DNA from 2 places in the Paenibacillus sp. FSL E2-0177 genome. Region 1 is predicted to be linked to the other one. Evidence: riboswitches for the same ligand, from Rfam matches in the RefSeq annotation. Region 1 holds a riboswitch; the other holds the start of a gene.
What was found. A riboswitch is a leader RNA that binds a small molecule or an ion and turns the genes downstream of it on or off. The one in region 1 is predicted to bind S-adenosylmethionine.
Positions count from the first base shown of each region.

Region 1 (6,146 bases):
GTATCGTAGCCATGCTTACTTTAGGTACGATCTTTCAGATTACGATGATGACAACAAACTCTATTTTGTTAGGTATGGGCAAATCGCGAATTTCCATGTATTATGTGTTAGCGGGTATTATTGTAAAATTAGTGGCAAGCTTATTACTTAGTAAGGTATTTGGCATCTACGGAATTATCGGTGCAACAGCACTTTGTTTCGTGGTCATTACTTTGCTTAACTTACGGATGCTGAAATCGATCGTGCCTTTTGAAATTATGGGCAAACGTTGGGGCGGTTTCGCGATTGCGGTACTTGTGTCCGGCGGGATTGGTTATGGCTTGAATGAAGCTGGGATTCTGTTAACGGATCTGATGCCGGCACGTTTGGCGTTTCTGATCACTTGTCTTGTTGTAGGAGCAGCCGTTGTTGTTATTTATCTAGTACTGCTTATTGTGCTGGGTGTGCTGACTAAACAGGAAATCTCCAGTTATCCGCGGGCGCTGCAAAAATTATTGAATCCGCTGATGAAGTTACAGCCTGCACGTGTTCGTATGAGAGAATAAGGTTTGACTTCTACACTGCATTTTGCTTCACTTAAAGAGTAGAAAATAGACAGATATTGAAGAAGGGACTGAGTAAATCATGGACAAAATTAGTTCTCCTGCTGAATTTCAGGTAGCCATTCAATCACCTCGATTAACAGTGGCCATCTTCAAGGCTGACTGGTGCTCGGATTGCAAATTTATCGATCCTTTTATCCCAGAGGTAGAGCAGTCTTATGCAGACCGCCTTACACTGGTTGAGGTAGATGTTGATGCCGTGGGCGATGTTAGCCAAGAACAAAATATTATGGGTATTCCAAGCTTCGTCGCATATTCGGATGGACGGGAATTGGTTAGATTCGTTAATAAATTGCGCAAATCCCGTGAAGAGATTGAGAATTTCCTTGATAAAGCGGTCCAAGTGCATCAAAGCCTTCAAAAGTAATTCCTAAGGAACCACCGCTTTCGCCTGTTTGTGCAAAAGCGGTGGTTTTTTGAAATATAAGTCTGGCTGCTTCTTCATTACTAAAAACTGCGGGTGATATTTTTGACGACAAATCAGTTGAAATGGCTTAGTTATCTTACTTGCCTTATCATGTTCCTCGCTGTACTCGGAGGAGCGGTAGTGACGAAGACTGGATCGGGCTTGGAATGCGGAAATGAATGGCCGCTCTGTCATGGAAAATTAATTCCGGCTTATACTATAGGCTCGATGATTGAATACACCCATCGCTTGTTTAGCGGTTTGGCAGGGTTATTCTCACTTGCCTCGATGTTTGCTTTTTGGCGTTATGCTCGTACGCGGCGCGATTTGCTGGGATATGCATTTATGACCTTAGTATTCGTCATCGTTCAAGGTGGTATGGGAGCGCTTGCAGTAATTAAATCCCAATCCGCTGCTGTAATGGCGTTGCATATGGGTTTTTCTTTGATCGCCTTTTCGAGCGCTATGATGTTGGCTCTTGGAACCAAGAGATGGCATGAAGCACGTGAATATGATCATAAGCTGGAGGCTCAAAAGAAGCCCGTAAGTAAGGCTTTTCGCAATTTAACCTGTTTTACTGCCATCTATTCTTATATTGTCGTGTATATTGGAGCCTTTGTAAGTCATACGGATTCACAAGGCGGGTGTTCGGGTTGGCCGCTTTGTAATGGAGAATGGGTTCCGGAGCTTTCCGGAGGTGTAGGTGTTGTTTTTACGCATCGGATTGCGGCTTTAATCTTATTCATGCTTACTGCGCTGCTTGGGCATTTAGCATTTTGGAAACATAAGGATTATCCAGAGCTTAGAGCGCTAGGTATAGCTGCAGTGCTGTTATGCTTGATGCAGGTATTTAGTGGGGCGGCTGTGGTTTACACTCTAGATAATGAAAGGCTGTACATATTTGCCGCTTTGGCTCATATTTTACTGATTGCCAGTTTGTTTGGTGTCTTATGTTATATGAGTGTAAGAGTCTGGCAGCTAAATCGCGCGAGTAGTGTCGTGTCTGGAAAAAATGTAACGAGCCCAATGATTCCACCGCCTTGGTAGAACATTCCCTCCGTGGATAGAGGTGCTTCACCCGCGGAATAATAAAGTGGAAATCGGTATATCGTGGAGCTGATTGGCCGATGCTTACGTCGCGAGTTTTGTACGAAGCAGTCCATGGAAGCAGACGCTGAACAAAACTTTAGGAGGACTGGGATATGCTGCGGGTATTACTTGGAGAGCCGCCTCGAAAGAACAGCGGTGTGTTGGCTGATGCGATGGAGAATATGGCCACTTTTGCAGCATTGCTGCGCAAGGAAATGAGTGCCCATGAGGATAATGACCATGAATACCGCAAGCTGGAGATTTGGACACGTGGGCTGATTTCCTCTCTGGATGAACTGGAGCAAAGTTGGTTCGCGGCCGCTTTTTACCGGAAATTAGTGATTGCGGGTTATATGGATGATATGACACCGGTGGAACAGGGCGATTATGCACGTTATGTTTATTTTTATAAAGATGGCTTTATCCGGGTTTTCTCTCTTCTGGACAAGCTTGGGACGGTACTGAATCATTTTTATGATCTCAAAACATCCAAATTAAAAACGCACTTTTCTTACTTTACAGTGCTGCGTCAGCTTCAATTATTGAATGTGCATCCTGCATTAGCGGATCAACTGGAAGAGATTAAGAACTCCTACCGCGATCCATTGGAGAATTTACGCAAGCGCAGAAATGCTGAAATTCATTATATGAATTCCGAAATGCAGGATGATTTGTGGCAGCGGCACCAAGGTCTGCATGACAAAATTCAGCTCGAGGATCTGGATAGCCATCTTGAGGATTTAAAACAATCGCTCGAAATGAACTGTAAGACATTAATCGCGGCATTCAGCTACAGCAATGAACAGCTGCGTAAGGAAATAAGCAAGACAAAGAGCATAAAATCGTAATCGTTCAATATATTTCCTTTTGACAAAAATCGATAAACTCACTATACTTATGCTTGCATTAAAGTATGTACGATTTCAGAAAAAATATAATTTCATAACTTTATCTTATCGAGAGCGGCGGAGGGATAGGCCCGATGAAGCCCGGCAACCGATTTGTAACCAGCGCGGGAAGCGTTGTACAAATGTCATGGTGCTAATTCCTACAATGGCGCAGGTTGCGGTCGTTGGCAGATGAGAAGGCATTGTCTTAATAAACCCACAGAGCCTCTTGCGATCTGCATCGATCGTTGGAGGTTTTTTTGTATAGAATAAGTGAAGTATAAAGGGGGGGCGACGAGAGTTGATTAATCTAAAAGGGATAACAAAGGTTTATGGAAAAGGGAGTAATGCGGCAACAGCACTTTCTGGATTGAATTTGTCCATCGAGAAAGGTGAAATATTCGGAGTCATCGGCCACTCTGGAGCCGGGAAAAGTACATTGATCCGTTGCATTAATCTGTTGGAACGTCCGACAGAAGGAGAGGTCTGGGTAGACGGTGTTGAGCTAACCAGTCTTAACCAAGGTCAGCTGCAGGAACAGCGGCGCAAGATTGGGATGATTTTTCAACATTTCAATTTGCTGTCTTCGGCGACCGTATACGATAATATTGCCTTTCCACTACGCCTTGCAGGTACATCTAGAACAGCTATTGATACAAAAGTCAAAGACCTGCTCGCTCTAGTTGGGCTTGAAGAACATAAAGATAAGTATCCTTCTCAGTTATCTGGAGGACAAAAGCAGCGGGTCGGCATCGCCCGGGCACTAGCCAGTGACCCTGATGTACTGCTGTGTGACGAGGCCACTTCTGCGCTTGATCCCCAGACAACGGACTCCATTCTTAAGCTGCTGCTCGATATTAATAAAAGATTCCATTTGACCATTGTGCTGATCACACATGAAATGCATGTAATCCAGAGCATCTGCGACCGTGTCGCGGTCATTCATGGTGGTGGGATTGTTGAGCAAGGCAAAGTTACAGAGGTATTTCTCAAGCCGCAGCATGAGGTTACACGCGATTTCATCCGCAGTGAGACACAGAATGAAGGACCTCTTCGAGTGGCGCTTGATGCTGCTGCCGGGGATAACTCTCAAGCTGTCAAAATTACTTTTTTCGGAGAAAAAACTTACGGCTCGGCACTATCCGATGTCGTGCGTGATACGGGTGTAAGCTTTGCAATCTTACATGGTACCATTTCAACGATTAAAGATGTGCCTTATGGACAGATGATTGTGCGGTTCGAAGGGCCAGCTGAGGCGATTGCTGTAACGATCTCCAGGCTAATTGCTCAAGGCCTTGATGTGGAGGTGATTTCGTAATGAATTTTGCAGATCTAAATTGGCAAGAAATGATGGATGCTACGGTTGCTACTATAAAAATGATATTTTTTTCCGGATTGTTCACAATTATTCTTGGTTTACCACTCGGAATTCTATTGTATTTATGGGGGAAATCGAATAGTATAGTAATCAGAGTAACTTACTCGGTCTTATCATTACTTGTAAATATTCTACGTTCCGTACCCTTTATCATTTTGATGGTGGCTCTAATTCCTTTCAGCAAAGCCGTTGTTGGAACCTCCATTGGTGTACTCGGTACGATTCCACCTCTGGTGATTGGTGCAGCTCCGTTTTTTGCCCGCTTGGTAGAGACGTCGTTAAGAGAGGTAGACCGCGGAGTCATCGAAGCCGCACAAGGTATGGGAGCATCGACGAACCAAATCGTTATGCGTGTTCTTTTGCCAGAAGCTCGTCCAGGTCTGCTCGCTGGAGTTACGATCACACTGGTTACACTGGTCTCCTATACAGCAATGGCTGGTATGGTTGGGGGCGGCGGATTAGGTGACTTGGCGATTCGTTACGGCTACCACCGCTATGAGACGGAGATTATGATTGTTTCTATAATATTTATTGTCGTACTGGTGCAATTGCTACAAATGGCCGGTGACCGACTCGTAAAACATTACACACGGAAATAAGGTACATCCATATATATCCTTATTCAATACAAAATATAGATTAGAGGGGGATTTACAATGAAAAAAGTACTACTTACATTTTTTAGCCTGACACTGGTTGCGGTGCTTGCGGCTTGCGGTAACAACAATGCATCTAATAATGCTGGGAGCTCGGCTGCTACAACAGCACCAAACGCAGAAGCAACAAGTGAACCTACTAAAGATCCTGTGAAATTGGTTATTGGTGCCTCACCTGTTCCTCATGCTGAAATTTTGAAGGCTATTGCTCCATTGCTCGAAAAAGATGGAATTACACTTGAAATCAAAGAATTCACTGACTATATTCAACCTAACGTGCAGCTTGATGAGAAGGAGTTAGACGCTAACTTTTTCCAACACCAACCGTATCTGGATGACCAAAACAAAAATAATAAAACCGACCTAGTCTCTGTTGCATCCGTTCACGTTGAACCTTTTGGAGCTTATTCCAAAAAAATCAAATCGATCGATGAGTTGGCTGATGGTGCAAAAGTTGCCATTCCGAACGATGCTACTAACGGTGGCCGTGCACTAATCCTACTTGCAAAAAATGGTCTGATTACCTTGAAAGATGATACAAACATTGCTGCAACAAAAGCAGATATCACTGAAAACAAGAAAAATCTCGACATCATTGAGTTGGAAGCAGCTATGCTCCCACGTCAACTGGATGAGGTAGACCTTGCTTTGATCAACACGAACTTTGCACTAGACGCTGGTCTTGTGCCAACTAAAGATGCATTGTTCATCGAGGGTGTAGATTCCCCTTATGCTAACATTTTGGTAACCCGTCAAGACAATAAAGATTCCGAAGCCATCAAAAAGCTGGTTGCTGCCCTGAATTCTCCAGAAGCTAAAGCTTTCATTGAAGAAAAGTACGAAGGTGCGATCATTCCAGCGTTTTAAGGAATGAAGCTAAATTCGTCTATAGTCATAACAAGAACCCGCAGCCAAGTTGGCTTGCGGGTTTTATGTTCTAAGGTTGTGAGAGAATGTTAAATCCTCTATAATAAGAAAATCCCGATCTCCTTTACAGGAGAATCGGGAGGGTTATTGAACGGGATTTAGAATACTTGAACTACTTCTTCAACGCCTTCTACTTCTTCAAGGAGGGCGCGTTCAATCCCGGCTTTCAAGGTGATCGTGGAGCTTGGGCAGCTGCCGCAG
Region 1 is NZ_CP150307.1:5,847,569-5,853,714, reverse strand. It holds gene MHI25_RS26070 (polysaccharide biosynthesis protein) at 1-545, shown strand, start outside; gene MHI25_RS26065 (thioredoxin family protein) at 625-969, shown strand; gene MHI25_RS26060 (heme A synthase) at 1,072-2,055, shown strand; gene MHI25_RS26055 (Cthe_2314 family HEPN domain-containing protein) at 2,211-2,945, shown strand; SAM riboswitch class I at 3,048-3,183, shown strand; gene MHI25_RS26050 (methionine ABC transporter ATP-binding protein) at 3,286-4,302, shown strand; gene MHI25_RS26045 (methionine ABC transporter permease) at 4,302-4,961, shown strand; gene MHI25_RS26040 (MetQ/NlpA family ABC transporter substrate-binding protein) at 5,019-5,885, shown strand; gene MHI25_RS26035 (NifU family protein) at 6,044-6,146, opposite strand, start outside.

Region 2 (6,146 bases), 3.1 Mb from region 1:
ACATAAGGATAAAGTATAGTATGTAACTTATACCTTATATTTTAATAAATGAACAGTTCATTTCCTCATCGTATCACAATCTGAACAGCTTGAAAAACTTTTTACTTTCTTAGCAAGATACCATCCAGCAGAAAGAGTCCTTACATTGCTGCCTGCACCCGGTGAATCAAAATTCCTTGAGGCTGCCGGACACAGATGACGTTATTAGTTAGTATTTAGCCTTTGGAGCATAGTTCTGGACTCCAGCGACGCTATTCCTTGACAAGAGACTCATGAAGGCTGGTTTTTAGCGCAATAGCTGCTGTGGAGTCCGTTAACATTCCAAATGTGTAATAATGCTGTGTCTAAGGTCAGCTGTGTCCAATAGCAAAAAGTCCAAAAAGAAGAGCTATCCCAGCAGCCAATTCCCGGCTTATGAGACAGCTCTATTTCATCCTGCGTCCAACACCAGCTCTAAATCAACGGTGAGATAGATCCTCGATATTTCCCAGCATTCGGTGCCGATCTGGGTTGCCGTTACTTTTACTTCGTTTCGATTTCCGCTCGCGCAGCCTCTAAAGCTTGACCAAGATCAGCAATTAGATCCTCCGCATGTTCAATACCGACCGAGAAGCGCAGCAATCGATCATCTACACCCACCGCATTCCGAATTTCCACAGGAATATCCGCATGCGTCTGTACTGCAGGATAGGTCATTAGCGATTCAACCCCGCCGAGGCTCTCCGCGAAGGCAATAAGCCGGATATGACGAAGCAGAGGTTCTACGTATCTGGCATCTTTTAATTTGAAAGAAAAAATTCCGGTATTGCCCGAGGACTGGCGATTCTGGATTTCATATCCCGGATGATCCGGCAGGCCTGGATGGAACACTTCCGCAATCGCCGGATGCTCTTGTAGATAGCGGGCAATTGCTAGCGCATTGCTCTCGTGCCGTTCCATACGCAGGGCCAGTGTCTTCATGCCTCTCATCAGCTGATAACTGTCTGTTGGCCCAAGCACAGCGCCAATAGAGTTATGTAGAATCGCTATTTCAGCGGATAATTCAGCTCCTTTAGATACAATAAGACCCGCAAGTACATCATTGTGTCCGCCCAAATATTTGGTAGCACTATGGACTACAATGTCCGCACCTAATTCCAGAGGACGCTGGAAAAATGGAGTCAGCAGTGTATTGTCTACAATTGTGAGCAGCCCATGATGACGGGCCCAAGTAGCAACGGCTGCAATATCCGTAACCATCATCAAAGGATTCGTTGGCGTTTCAATAAATATCGCCTTCGTATTTGGAAGACGTGAAGCCTCAAGCGCATCCAAATCATTCGTATCTACATAGGAAGCAGTGATTCCAAACTTGGACATAATTCGTTCCAACAAACGATAGGTCCCGCCGTAAAGATCCAGCGAAACGATCAAGTGATCGCCTTGCCCAAACAGGGTAAATATGGTTTGAATAGCTGCCATCCCAGAACTACAGGCAAAACCTGCATCACCAGACTCCAATTCCGCAGCCGCATTCTCTAGTACGGAACGGGTTGGACTTTTGGTACGGCTATAATCGAAACCTGTGCTCTGCCCAAGCTTCGGGTGACGGAATGCCGTAGCATTATAGATAGGGAAATTAATGGCTCCGGTAGCCGGATCTTCTTGTGAACCTATTTGTGCCAGTCTGCTTTCAATCCTAAGTTTGTCGTCCATGATAAATGCCTCCTAAATTGTAATGTAGCGCTGATCTTAATAAACAATCGGGTCGATATCGTAAGGTGTCTCTTGATATACATAGTAATTGAGCCAATTAGAGAATAATAAGTTGGCATGTGCACGCCACACTGCAGGAGGTGTTTGTTCTGGATCATCTTTAGGGAAATAGTGTTTCGGCAAGGCCATCTCCATGCCCCTCTCCAAATCACGATCATATTCCCATTTCAAGGATAATGGATCGTATTCGGAATGTCCGGTCACAAATATTTGTTTGCCGTCGGTCGTAGCTACTAGATACATACCAGCTTCTTCGGATTCCGCCAGAATCTGCAGATCTGGATTGCTCTCAATATCTTCGCGGGAGACATCGGTATGACGGGAATGCGGTACATGGAATACCTCGTCAAAGCCGCGCAGCAATTTAATGTTATTTTGGTTAATCGTATGGGAGAATACTCCAAAACATTTTTCAGGCAAAGCCACTTTACGAACACCAAAATGATGATACAACCCTGCCTGTGCCGCCCAACAGATATGCATGGTCGAGGTCACATTATCCTTGCTCCATTCAAAAATCTCTTTTAGCTCTTCCCAATAGGATACTTCCTCAAACTCCATTTGCTCTACGGGTGCTCCTGTAACAATAAGACCATCCAAACGGCGGTGGCTGATCTCGTCAAAAGTTTTGTAAAAGCTTCTCAAATGCTCAGCAGAAGTATTCTTAGAAGTATGTGAGCGTGGGTGCAGCAAGGTAACGTCAACTTGTAGCGGTGAATTTCCTATTAAACGCAGCAATTGAGTCTCCGTCGTTTCTTTAGTCGGCATGAGATTCAGAATAGCAATCCTTAGTGGGCGGATATCCTGATGGAAAGCCAAACTATCATCCATCACAAAAATATTTTCACCGGATAGTATTTCTTTTGCTGGTAAACTGTCGGGAATTTTAATTGGCATTGTCTTTCCACTCCTTAACTGTATTTAGGTTATGTTGTCACATCGCGGCTTTCTGAACAATAAAAAGACCTTTCTCGGAAAACGAGAAAGGTCATATCTACAGTCATATGCGCCTCTCTCATCTGCCAGAAACTTTTGGACGGGGTTTAGTCGTCAGCAAAGTTCCGCAAGAATTAGCACCGTGCGTTCACACGCCGGTTGCCGGGTTTCATAGGGCTAGTCCCTCCACCTGCTCTTGATAAGATTTAGCTGTATTCAATTAAATTTCTTTAAAATTTACTTTAAATCATGAACCTCCTTTTCGTCAAGTCCATACAATGCTGAAGTAGCCTCAAAGTAACAATAAATTTGCTTGAAAGAGGCATACTCCGTTGTTATACTAGACAAGTATTTCATACCTGAACGAAAAGAAGAGGTGAGAAGAAGAATGGAAGGCGACCCGAGCTCGCAATTAAGTGTACAGAATGAGCAACCACACAGGATAATCATCAGCTTGCCGGCGGCGGGAGCAGTTCTTCTTCATGCCCTCGAATCGTCATTCGGCCTCTTGTATTGATTGTAACGCCGGCCAAGCTGATTTTTTCTCTGTGCTTAATTAGCAGTCCCTGGTGAAGACCCGGGGATAGAAGGAGTGGAATCAGATGAAAATCCGGCTGGTGAATGCAGGGGTTTTTACACCTATTGATGAAATTGATGAAACATTGACACCCCCAACAGAAGGGTTCTATTGGATTGATGCAGATGTGGAGGATTTGGAGCTGCTTCAGCCCCTGTTCAACCTGCATGATCTCGCTGTTGAGGATTGCCTTAGTGAAGAGGATCAACGTCCAAAGATCGAAATATACGAAAGTCATTACTTTATTGTTGTAAACAGCATCCGCTTTGATGATGAGGAAATCTTCCTGCGGGCGCTCAATATATTCTTGGGCAGACATTATATTATTACTGTAACGAAACAAAAGATTCACGAGCTACGCGTCCTGAAGCCCATGTTATGGGAACAAGAGGTTAGCGAACCCGACCAATTCCTTTACCTGCTTATCGACCTTGTCGTAGATAATTATTTCTCCGTAGGTGACCGAATTGAAGCCCGGATTGAGAAGCTTGAAGAGGATATCCTAATGCATACCAAGAAATCTCATCTGAGTGAGATTATCGGTCTGCGAAGTGAGATCTTATGGTTAAAGAAGATGCTGGGACCACAGAAAGAGGTTATCAATACCCTGAATAAAAAAGACCTCCGTCTGATTGATGATCAGCTGCAGAAATACTTTAGCGACATTTATGAAAATGCAGTTAAAATATCCGAAACTTTTGAGACGTACCGCGATCTCATGGGCAACTTACGTGAGGCCTACCAATCCAGTATCGCCAACCGCGCCAATGAAATTATGAGAGTATTTACCGCGATTACAACGATATTCATGCCTTTGACCGTAATTACCGGAATCTATGGGATGAACTTTGATCATATGCCGGAATTGCATACGAAATACGGTTATTTTGCCGTTATAGGTCTAATGTTGACGTTAGGCTGTGGGATGCTGTATGTATTCCGCAAGAAAGAATGGCTATGAAAATAAACGGACGAATAGGCAAGACGAAGGCCCTTTAACCCTATGGTGTAAGGAAGCCTTCGTCTTTTTGATATGAGAAAAAGCTACTAGAAACTGGTCGCCATGCCCACTTTAGCAGCTTGCTCCCGCCGGAAACGAATGCGGATCAGCCGCAGGCGTTCATAATAGCTATCCAGCCCTTCTGCTGCTGAAAAATCCTCCCCATACACCTTATGCAGCACTGGCTTTAGAAAAAGATCTCCAACCTCTGCATAGGCATTCCATATCGCCTCCTGCTCATTCTGCGGCACATTTTTCAGTTCTACCTCGATCAGTTTCTCCACGCAATAACCTTCTCTTTCCAGCTCCTCTACCGCTTCAATCAGTTCGCGACGGTTCACTCCACTGTTCACCTTAAGCTGTTCTAACCCTAACCCATTCTCGATCCCTTGCAGCAGAATTCGCCGTAATCGCAGTCTTTCTAGCTGTTTCTTATATTTGACCTCTTTCTGTTTATAGAGCCAGGATACAAAAGAATCCTCCTCAATTTCTTGGTGTACCCAATTCAAAGGAAAGGAATGTTCCCTTGCAGCCGTAGAGGTTATAGCCAACCAATCCGTGCCATATTGGGCTGCCTTTCCTTCCCCTACACCAGGGATCTGCAGCAGCTCCTCTGGTGTATGTGGCAAGAAAGTGCTTATCAAACGTAACAAACGATTGCTGGCAAGAATGTAAGGGGCTTTCCGTTCACTAGAAGCTCGGCTGCGGCGCCAAGCACATAACTCCTCATAAATAGCTTCGTTGCCATTATATTCACTGTAATATTGCAGCCTTAGCTGCTCCTGATTACGCCCGGTAAGGCCGTCTTCTTCATGAAATACGCCATCAATCAACGGCCGATAGCCATCCCCCATCTTCACCGCCAGCTCATGCCTGTAAACACAAAGCATTTCATTCCATGAACCACCCGCGTACCACAAATGCTCCTGTGTTTCCTCACCGCCTGAAAAATCACGCCAGCCCAGGCTCCACACTCCTTCTTCCTCTCCAATCCATAGCTGAGCGAACACCTCTTGATCCACCCCAGATATTCTGGATAAGCGATTCATAAATACAATTTGCATATTCATCCCTGCCTTTCTAGTCTTCAGCAAGCACTATACCTACCGGTCTGAGCTACTTATTCGCTGATGTGAATCCCACACTGTCAGACTCGGAAAACGCAAAAAAGCACCACTCTCACGATAAACGTGAAAGAGGTGCTCCCTCATTAAATGCTATACTGTTAGATCCTACAATACCATATATTTCCTAACAGTCAATATCTTTTTATACTAGTTTCTTGCCATAGCTAAAGTTGCCAGTCCAATCGCACCTGCAAGTCCTGCGTTATCTCCAAGCTGCGGTGGCACAACATAATTATCGATGTCGGTATTTAGCGCTGGATGCTGAACATAACCCTTCAGCAGCTCCTGCAGCTTGGTACGAATTAGCGGGAACAAGTGGCTTTGCTTCATGACACCACCGCCCATTACGATTTTTTCGGGAGACAGAATCAACACGTAATTCATAAGTGCATGTGCAAGATAATGAGCTTCCATATCCCAAGCTGGATGGTCAACAGGCAGCTCGCCTGCTGGTTGTCCCCAGCGTTTGCCAATCCCCGGACCTGCTGCTAACCCTTCAAGGCAATCGCCATGATAAGGGCAGTAGCCCTCAAACGTGTCCTCTGGATGTCTGCGAACTAGAATATGCCCCATCTCAGGATGAGACAATCCATGCACCATCTGACCTCCAACTACTGCTCCCGCTCCAATGCCTGTCCCAACCGTAATATAAAGGCAGCTGTCCAGACCTTTAGCCGCTCCCCATTTACTTTCCGCAAGCGCTGCACCATTCACATCCGTATCAAAACCGATTGGCACGTTAAATTGCTCA
Region 2 is NZ_CP150307.1:1,971,852-1,977,997, reverse strand. It holds gene MHI25_RS08660 (PLP-dependent transferase) at 523-1,695, opposite strand; gene metA (homoserine O-succinyltransferase) at 1,732-2,652, opposite strand; SAM riboswitch class I at 2,768-2,897, opposite strand; gene corA (magnesium/cobalt transporter CorA) at 3,294-4,229, shown strand; gene MHI25_RS08645 (HRDC domain-containing protein) at 4,316-5,332, opposite strand; gene MHI25_RS08640 (ROK family protein) at 5,543-6,146, opposite strand, start outside.
Region 2: another riboswitch for S-adenosylmethionine. It lies ahead of metA (homoserine O-succinyltransferase); the one in region 1 lies ahead of MHI25_RS26050 (methionine ABC transporter ATP-binding protein).